DNA from 3 places in the Rhodoferax sp. LB1P47 genome. Region 1 is predicted to be linked to each of the others. Evidence: predicted binding sites of a transcription regulator. Region 1 holds the regulator's gene; each other region holds the start of a gene.
What was found. The regulator FNR, encoded in region 1, switches genes on or off when oxygen is low (the NO sensors DNR and NnrR bind a similar motif). The targets are predictions, from matches to a motif close to TTGATNNNNATCAA.
Positions count from the first base shown of each region.

Region 2: arcD (arginine-ornithine antiporter) is a predicted target of FNR. The motif match lies at 1,312-1,325, and genes of this name have one in related genera.
Region 3: AC0969_RS15885 (universal stress protein) is a predicted target of FNR. The motif match lies at 1,606-1,619, and genes of this name have one in related genera.

Region 1 is NZ_JBWMAU010000010.1:115,916-119,122, reverse strand. It holds gene ccoG (cytochrome c oxidase accessory protein CcoG) at 1-930, shown strand, start outside; gene AC0969_RS12885 (FixH family protein) at 1,019-1,309, shown strand; gene fnr (fumarate/nitrate reduction transcriptional regulator Fnr) at 1,474-2,193, opposite strand; gene hemN (oxygen-independent coproporphyrinogen III oxidase) at 2,301-3,207, shown strand, end outside.
Region 2 is NZ_JBWMAU010000002.1:315,127-318,333, forward strand. It holds gene AC0969_RS05350 (PHA/PHB synthase family protein) at 1-1,036, opposite strand, end outside; gene arcD (arginine-ornithine antiporter) at 1,460-2,914, shown strand; gene AC0969_RS05360 (arginine deiminase) at 2,931-3,207, shown strand, end outside.
Region 3 is NZ_JBWMAU010000015.1:53,660-56,866, reverse strand. It holds gene AC0969_RS15890 (electron transfer flavoprotein-ubiquinone oxidoreductase) at 1-1,553, shown strand, start outside; gene AC0969_RS15885 (universal stress protein) at 1,674-2,096, shown strand; gene AC0969_RS15880 (branched-chain amino acid ABC transporter permease) at 2,197-3,150, opposite strand; gene AC0969_RS15875 (ABC transporter permease subunit) at 3,169-3,207, opposite strand, start outside.

The sequences.
Region 1 (3,207 bases):
CTGCTGTCGCTGTGGACCGGCTTTACCTTTGTGTCGTACTTCACGCCCACGTATGCGCTGCTGCAAGAGTCGCTGGACCTGAGCTTTGGCTCGTGGGAGGTCTTTTGGGGCTTGTTCTACAGCGCCGCCACCTACGGCAACGCAGGCTTCATGCGCGAGCAGGTGTGCAAATACATGTGCCCCTACGCCCGCTTCCAGAGCGCCATGTTCGACAAGGACACGCTCATCGTCAGCTACGACACCGCCCGGGGCGAACCGCGCGGGGCCCGCTCGCGCAAGGCCGACCCTGCCACGCTGGGCCTGGGCTCGTGTGTGGACTGCACCCTGTGCGTGCAGGTCTGCCCCACCGGCATCGACATCCGCCAGGGCCTGCAATACGAGTGCATCAACTGCGCCGCCTGCGTGGACGTGTGCGATGGGGTGATGGACAAAATGGGCTACGCCCGGGGGCTGGTGCGCTTTGCCACCCAGAACGGCATCCAGGGGGGCTGGACGGCCCGCCAGATGCTGCGCCGCGTGCTGCGGCCTCGGGTGCTGGTCTACACCGTGCTGCTGTGGACGCTGATCTTGTGCCTGGGCTTCAGCCTGGCGATGCGCACGCCGCTGAAAGTAGACGTGGTGCGCGACCGCGCCGCCTTGTCACGCATTGTGGCTGGGGGCCAGCTGGAGAACGTCTACCGCCTGCAAGTGATGAACGCCACCGAGTCGCCCCAGCGCTACACCCTGGCCGCCCACGGGCTGGCCGGGCTGGCCGTGGCATCTGACCCGGTGGTGGAGGTGGGTGCGGTGCAGTCGCGCTGGGTGGCGGTGCGGCTGCACATCCCCTACGGTTCGGCCACGCCGGGTTCGCACCCGGTGGTGTTCGACATCCAGACCGCCGACGGCCAACACCGCGTTTCTGAAAAATCGACGTTCATCGTCCCCCGATAAAGGCCGCCCTATGTCCACACCGTTCACGCCCACTCGCCCCCACCCCAACCCTCCCCCGGGGGGGGAGGGAGTAACACGGGGCCCGAATATGCCCCCTCCCCCCCCGGGGGAGGGTTGGGGTGGGGGCCTGTCTGTCGCGCAACCCTGGTGGAAATTCGGCCACGTGTGGCTGGTCATCTCTGGCCCGCTGATCGTGGTGGTGGCCGGGTTGGTCACCGCCTGGATCGCCTTCAGCCAGCAAGACCCGGTGCTGGCGCAAGACTATTACCGCCAGGGTTTGAACATCAACAAAACCCTGGCCCAGCAGGGTTCGCTGGCCCCCGCCATGCAGGGCCGCAACCACGCCGCCACGCCCGCAGGCGCAGTACCAACGAAATAGTGAAAACAATGCCTAAAGGCAGAACGCACGCCCACCAAAAACACCGCAAAACCGGCTTTGCTGGGCTGCTGGTGTTGCCCCCTGCAAGGGGGGTTGGCGAAAACATGCGTTCTCGGCCCAAAGGGCCGATTCCGGGGCAGTGTGTAGCCTGGGGGTGAGCCTATTTACATGCAGACTTGGGGGTTGACGATGCGCTTTAAAGCATCGGTATCCAGGATGCGGATGTGGCGCTGTTTGACTTCCACCATCCCGTCCTCGGCAAATTTGCTGAAGGTGCGGCTCACCGTCTCCAGCTTCAGGCCCAGGTAGCTGCCGATTTCTTCGCGCGTCATGCGCAGTACCAGCTCCAGCGGCGAGAAGCCACGCGCATGCAGGCGTTGCACCAGGTTCAGCAAAAAGGCCGCCAGCCGCTCTTCGGCCCGCATGCTGCCCAGCAGCAGCATCACGCCGTGCTCGCGCACGATCTCGCGGCTCATGATTTTGTGCACATGGCGCTGCAAGGCGTTGACCTCGCGCGACAGCTCTTCGATGCGGTTAAACGGCATCTCGCAGACCTCGGCATCCTCCAGCGCCACCGCGTCGCAGGTGTGCTGCTCGTGGACGATGCCGTCCAACCCGATGATCTCGCCCGCCATCTGGAAGCCGGTGACCTGGTCACGCCCGTCTTCGGTGGTGATGGAGGTTTTGAAAAACCCGGTGCGGATGGCGTACAGCGCGGTAAACGCCTCGCCGTTGCGGAACAGCGTGGCCCCGCGTTTGACCTTGCGGCGCACGGCCACCAGGCCGTCGATGCGGTCCAGCTCGTCCTGGTTCAGGCCCAGCGGCATGCACAGCTCGCGCAGATTGCAGTTCGAGCAGGCGACTTTGATGGCAGATGGGTTCATGCGCACAGTATGGACTTTTTATAAGCAGCCATTGTCTGCATAACGATCTGCAACGGTCTTGATCCACGTCAAGGATGCGAAACAGACTTCGCGGCACATTCCAGCCCATGATCCGCACCACGCCTGAGCCTATTTCTGCCGAACTCTTACAGCGCTACGACGTGCCGGGGCCGCGCTACACCTCGTACCCCACCGCCGACCGGTTTGTGGAGGCCTTCACCGGCGACGACTACGCCCGCGCCCTGCGCCTGCGCCGAGACACCGCCACCGCGCTGCCGCTGTCGCTCTACGTCCACATTCCGTTTTGCGAATCGCTGTGCTACTACTGCGCCTGCAACAAAATCATTACCAAACGCCACGAGCGCGGCGCGCAGTACCTGCATTACCTGGAGCGCGAAATAGTCCTGCACACCGCCCAGCTGGGCGCAGGCCGGGCGGTTAGCCAGCTGCACCTGGGCGGCGGCAGCCCTACGTTTTTGAGCGATGCCGAGCTGGCCCAGCTCATGGCCCTGCTGCGCCAGCATTTCAGCCTGGCCCCTGGCGGCGAATACGCCATCGAGGTCGATCCCCGCACCGTAGACCCCACCCGGCTGGCCACCCTGGCGGCGCTGGGCTTCAACCGCCTGAGCTTTGGCGTGCAAGATTTCGATGCCGATGTGCAAAAAGCCGTGCACCGCGTGCAGCCCGCCGAGGATGTATTTGGGTTGGTGGCGGATGCACGCAGGCTGGGCTTTGGGTCCATCAACACCGACCTGATCTACGGCCTGCCGCGCCAAACCCCCACCTCGTTTGCCCGCACCCTGGCGCAGATAGTGCAGCTGCGCCCCGACCGCATCGCCCTCTACGCCTACGCCCACCTGCCCCAGCGCTTCAAGCCGCAGCGCCGCATCTTGTCCGCCGACCTGCCCAGCGCCGCCGACAAACTGGCCATGCTGTCGCAGGCGCTGGATGTGCTCATCGGTGCGGGCTACGTGTACGTGGGCATGGACCACTTCGCCCTGCCGGGCGACACCC
Region 2 (3,207 bases), on a different contig from region 1:
GCAGCGTCAGCGAGGCCAGCCGCCCATCGCCATCGCGCCCCATCGCCGCAGCGGCCATCGACAGCAGGGTGCCCCCCAGGCAGTAGCCCACTGCGTGTACTTTTTGATTGGGCAGCACGGTGCAGACCGCCTCCAGCGCGTCCACCACGCCCATGCGCAGGTAGTCGTCCATGCCCAGGTCGCGGTCGTGCGCTGTCGGGTTGGTCCACGACACCACAAACACGGTAAAGCCCTGGTCCACCAGGTATTTGACCAGCGAGTTGCCCGGCGACAGGTCCAGGATGTAGTACTTCATGATCCAGGCCGGCACGATCAAAATCGGCTCGGGGTGCACGCTGTCACCGCTGGGCGTGTACTGGATCAGCTCGATCAGCCGGTTGCGAAACACCACCTGCCCCGGCGATGTGGCCACCACCGTGCCCACGGGGTAGGCATCGGTGCCCAGCGGTGCGGCCTGTGCCCGCAGCAGTTGCATGTCGTCCTGGTAGTTTTGAAACCCCTGCCACAGGCTGGCCCCGCCGGTGTCGGCCATGCGCTGCAACACCACCGGGTTGGTGGCCACCTGGTTGGCGGGCGACAAGGTGTCCAGCAACTGCCGTAGCGTAAAACTGACCACATCTTCATGGTGTTTGGACACGCCCCGCACCCCCGTGCTGGCGCGCTGCCACCACGCTTGCGTGCGCAAAAATGTCTGGCTGTAGAGGTTGAAGGGCCAGGTTTGCCATGCCGGATCGGAAAACCGCCGGTCTTGCAGCAAGTGGCCGGGCGGCTGTGGTGCATCCGCAAATGCGGCCGCATGCAGCGCCACCAGCTCGCCCGCCAGCAGCGCCGCTTCTTGCCCAGCGGCCACCCGCAGTTCGGCCATTTGCCCCGGGTTGCGCGACAGGTGCAGCAACCAGTCCATAAAGGCCAGCTGCAAGGCCACGGTAGAAATACCCCCGCTCAGGGGCGCCAACTTCGCATGGGTCCAATGGTCCAGATTGCGGGCGGGATGGGTAACCGGCTTCGGTAGCAAAGGCGTAGTGGTGGGTGTCATGCGGTACGAGCTTTCCAAAAAATGGGCCATCGCCATGAAAACAGCAGACTGCGATGGTTTGATGAAATCTCTGGCTGCGCAGCCAAACAGTGCGTACTTGACGCGTAACGGATGGTCTACAAATGCCCAGCGGCCCGCCATGTGCTAGCGCACATAGAGTGGTGATTAGGGGCAGTTACCTAACGGCGATAGCCCGCAACCGTGCTGCTGGGTCCACGCGCGGCCCGGGTGGCATCCATCTGTGCGGTAGCGAACACAGGCAACTTGGCTGCCATTTGATATGCATCAAGGGCCGCACCCGCTGGCCGGGAAACACTGGCAATGTCGGTACATGGAGCGTCGCTATGTCTGTCAGCGCACAGACACAGGCCGTGGAGCTTGGATACCGTAAGTTCTTCAACCACTGTCGTCTGAGAGCACGTTATGACCCCATCGGCTACACCTTTTCCCAAACCGACTGCGGTGGCACGGGCTCCCGGCACGCTGGGCCTCGGCCTGCTGGTGGCCCTGGTGGTGGGCTCCATCATTGGCAGTGGCATTTTTGGCCTGCCGCAAAACATGGCGGCGGGGGCCGGTGCGGGGGCTATTCTGATCGGCTGGACCATCACCGGCGTGGGCATGCTGACCCTGGCCCGCGTCTACCAAATGCTGTCGCTGCGCAAGCCGGAGCTGGACAACGGCGTGTACGCCTATGCCCGTGCCTTGTCGGGCGAATACGTGGGTTTTAACTCGGCCTGGGGCTACTGGATCAGCGCCTGGATTGGCAACGTGGGTTACCTGGTGGCGGCCTTTGGTGCGCTGGGCTACTTCTTTCCGGTGCTGGGCGACGGCAATACGCCCGCCGCCGTGCTGGGCGCGTCCATTGCGCTGTGGGCCATCCACCTGCTGGTGCTGCGCGGCATACAGGGTGCGGCAGTACTGAACGCCGTGGTCACGCTGGCCAAGGTGGTGCCGCTGCTGCTGTTTATCGTGCTGGTGGCGATGGCTTTCCAGATAGACACTTTCCGGCTCGACTTCTGGGGCAATGCCCAGCTGGGCTCGGTGCTGGACCAGGTCAAAAGCACCATGCTGGTGACGGTGTGGGTGTTTATTGGCATCGAGGGGGCCAGCGTGTACTCGGCCCGCGCCCGTGAGCGCAAAGACGTGGGCCGCGCCACAGTGATGGGCTTTTTGGTGTGCCTGGTGCTGCTGATGGCGGTGTCGTTGCTGTCGCTGGGCATCACCACCCAGCCTGAACTGGCGGCACTCAAAAACCCGTCGATGGCGGGCGTGCTGGAAAAGGCCGTGGGCACCTGGGGCGCGGTGGCCATTACCTTGGGGCTGGTGATTTCGGTGGGCGGTGGCTTCCTGGCCTGGATGCTGCTGGCGGCAGAGTCGCTGTTCACACCGGCAGGCGGTGGTGTCATGCCGTCCTGGTTGTCCCAGCAAAACCCCCAAGGCGTGCCCGCCAACGCCCTGTGGCTGACCAACGGCATGGTGCAGGTGTTTTTGCTGGTCACGCTGTTCTGGAAGGCCTCGTACCTGGCGCTGATATCGCTGTCCACCGCGATGATTTTGGTGCCGTATTTATTCAGCGCCCTGTACGGCCTGGTGCTGGCCTGGCGCGGCGAGGGTCCGCGTGCGGCGCAGCACCGCAGCGACATCGCTGTGGCCGGGCTGGCGGCCGTGTATTGTCTGTGGCTGCTGTATGCGGCCGGGCTGAAGTATTTACTGCTCAGCGCCCTGCTCTATGCGCCGGGTGCGCTGCTGTACATCGTGGCCAAACGCCAGCGTTCCGAACAGGCATTTACGCCCTGGGAATGGCTGGTGCTGGCGCTGCTGGTGGCGCTGGCCGCAGTCGCCGCCTATCTGCTCAGCATGGGCCAACTCACGCTTTAAAACCGGACACACCACCATGACAACCCCCTCCCAAGGCCTGCACTCCGAAGTCGGCCGCCTGCGCAAGGTACTGGTCTGCCGCCCGGGTCTGGCGCAAAAACGCCTGACCCCAGCCAACTGCCACGAACTGCTGTTTGACGATGTGCTGTGGGTGGCGCAGGCCCGCAACGACCACGATGCCTTCACATCGGCCATGACCGATCGCGGTGTGGAGGTGCTGGAGCTGCACGACCTGCTGGCCACCACGATGGGCAACCTGGTGGCCCGCACCTGGCTGCTAGACCGCAAACTCA
Region 3 (3,207 bases), on a different contig from region 1:
TGGTGGTACTGGAAAAAGGCTCCGAGCCCGGTGCCCACATCCTCAGCGGCGCAATCATGGACCCCATCGCCCTGAACGAGCTGTTCCCCGACTGGAAAGCGATGGGCGCCCCCCTGAACCAACCGGTAACCGACGACGCGATGCTGTTTTTGGGTGAAAAATCTGCCTTCCGCACGCCCAACTTTTTGCTGCCCGGCTGCTTCCAAAATCACGGCAACTACATCGTCAGCCTGGGTGCGGTCACCAAGTGGCTGGGCGAGCAGGCCGAAGCCCTGGGTGTGGAAATTTTCCCCGGCTTCGCCGCCGCCGAAGTGCTGTACAACGCCGACGGTTCGGTGAAAGGCGTGGCCACCGGCAACATGGGCATCGGCAAAGAAGGCGAGCCCACCGCCGACTTCCAGATCGGCATGGAGCTGCTGGGCAAATACACCGTGTTTGCCGAGGGCGCACGCGGCCACCTGGGCAAGCAGCTCATCGCCAAGTACCAACTTGACGACGGCAAAGACCCGCAAACCTACGGCTTAGGCATCAAGGAAGTCTGGGAGATTGACCCCAAGCGCCACCAGCCCGGCTTTGTGATGCACACCGCCGGTTGGCCGATGGACAACAGCACCTACGGCGGCGCTTTTCTGTACCACATGGAGGGCAACAAGGTCACGCTGGGCTTCATCACCGGGCTGGACTACAGCAATCCCTACCTCAGCCCGTTTGAAGAATTCCAACGCTGGAAGACCCACCCGAACGTGCGCTGGTACCTGGAAGGCGATGCCGAGCACGGCGTAGCCCCCGCCAAGCGCCTGGGCTACGGTGCCCGTGCGATTGCGGCCGGTGGGCTGCAAAGCCTGCCCAAAACCGTGTTCCCCGGCGGCGCGCTGGTGGGCTGCGACGCAGGCTTTTTGAACGTGAGCCGCATCAAGGGCAGCCACGCCGCCATCAAAACCGGCATGCTGGCCGCAGAGGCCGCCTACGCCGCCATCACCACAGGCCGCCAGCACGACGAGCTCAGCGCCTACCCCGAGGCGTTTGAGAAAAGCTGGTTACACACCGAACTGCACAAGGCGCGCAACTTCAAAGCCTGGTTCAAAAAGGGCCTGGTCACCGCCACGCTGATGAACGGCATCGAGCAGTTCGCCCTGCGTGGCCACATCCCGTGGACGCTACGCCGCGACAAGCCCGACCACGCCTATTTGAAGCCCGCCGCGCAGTGCAAGCCCATCGTCTACCCCAAGCCCGACGGCAAGCTGACCTTCGACCGCCTCAGCAGCGTGTTCATCAGCAACACCAACCACGCAGAAAACCAGCCCGCGCATTTGACGTTGAAAGATGCCAGCGTGCCGGTCAGCATCAACCTGCACACCTACGCCGGACCCGAGGCGCGCTACTGCCCGGCCGGGGTGTATGAGTTTGTAAAAACCGATGCGGGCCAGGACCGCCTGCAAATCAACGCCCAAAACTGCGTGCACTGCAAAACCTGCGACATCAAAGACCCGACGCAAAACATTGTGTGGGTCACGCCTGAAGGCGGTGGCGGGCCGAATTACGCGGGCATGTAGTCTTGCCACGTAGTCTTTTGGGCCGTCCGCTTGTAGGCGACGGCCCCGTTGTTTGATCTGGCGCAACCACAGGTGCCTTTGCGCAGATAGACTCGCAAGAACACATCCAGGAGGCACCCTATGAAAATTCTTCTCGCCGTGGACGGCAGCGCCCACACCAAAAAAATGCTGGCCTATTTGGCCACGCACAGCGAGCTGTTTGCCGCCATCAACGACTACGTTGTGCTGACGGTGCAGCCCAGCATTCCGCCCCGGGTGCGCTCGGTGGTGGGCCAGGCGGTGGTAGACAACTACGCCCTTGAAGAGGCCGAGTTGGTGCTGGCCCCGGTTTCTGAGTTCTTGCTGCGCCACGACATCAATGCCAAAACCAGCTGGAAGATGGGCCCCGCCGGTGAAACCATCGCCAAGTTCGCCGAAGCCGAAAAATGCGACCTGCTGGTGATGGGCTCCCACGGCCACAGCGCGCTGGCCAATCTGGTGATGGGTTCGGTGGCCACACAGGTGCTGGCGCACTGCCATGTGCCCGTGTTGCTGGTACGTTAAAAAACAGGGCCTTTTTCAGGCCCTGAATCACAACTTAGCGCTTATTAAATAAGCGCATAATGCTCCTGTTTTTGATATCAAAAACAGGAGCATTTTTACGTTAGTGGCCGGCTGGGCCTGCGGCTGATTTCTTGCCAAACAGCGCCCCAATCTCGCCCACCACGCCCCGGCGGAACAGCAGCACGCAGACCACAAAGATCGCGCCCATGATCACCGTGACCCAGGAGCCCACCTTGTCGGCCAGCAGGTTCTCCAAGCTGACGATGGTGAAGGCCCCGGCCACAGGGCCAAGGATGGTGCCCAGGCCGCCTAGCAAGGTCATTAGCACCACCTGGCCCGAGGTGTGCCAGTGCACATCGGCCAGCGAGGCCAGCTGGAACACCAGCGACTTCATCGAACCCGCCAGCCCGGCCAGCGAGGCCGAGATCACGAACGCCAGCAGCTTGAAGCGGGCCACGTCGTAGCCCAGCGAAATGGCGCGCGGCTCGTTGTCGCGGATGGCTTTCAAGATCTGGCCAAACGGCGAATGGATGGTGCGGTGGATCAACCAGAACCCGGCCAAAAATACCGCAAACACGAAGAAATACATGGCAATGTTGTCGTTCAGATCGACCACCCCAAACAGCTTGCCGCGCGGAATGCCCTGCATGCCGTCTTCGCCGCCGGTGAACTTCATTTGCAGCGCCACAAAGTACACCAGCTGCGCCAGGCCCAGGGTGATCATGGCGAAGTAAATGCCCTCGCGCCGGATCGCCAGCAGGCCAAACAGCGCCCCCAGCAGACCGCCAAACGCGGCCCCGGCCAGCAGGCCCAGCTCGGGCGAGAGGCCCAGGTCGCGGCACAGGTAACCGGTGATGTAGGCCGATCCGCCAAAAAACGCCGCGTGCCCAAACGACAGCAGCCCGGCAAAGCCCAGCAGCAGGTTGAAGGCGCAGGCAAACAGCGCAAAGCACAGCAGCTTCATCAAAAACGTGGGGTACAGCACAAAGGGCGCGATGCAGCCCACCACGATCAGCACGGCAAACAAGGCAACAGTGCGTTGGCGTTCAGTCATAGCATTCATTCCATTCCTTCAGGCTTGTTTGCCGAACAGGCCTGCGGGTTTGACCAG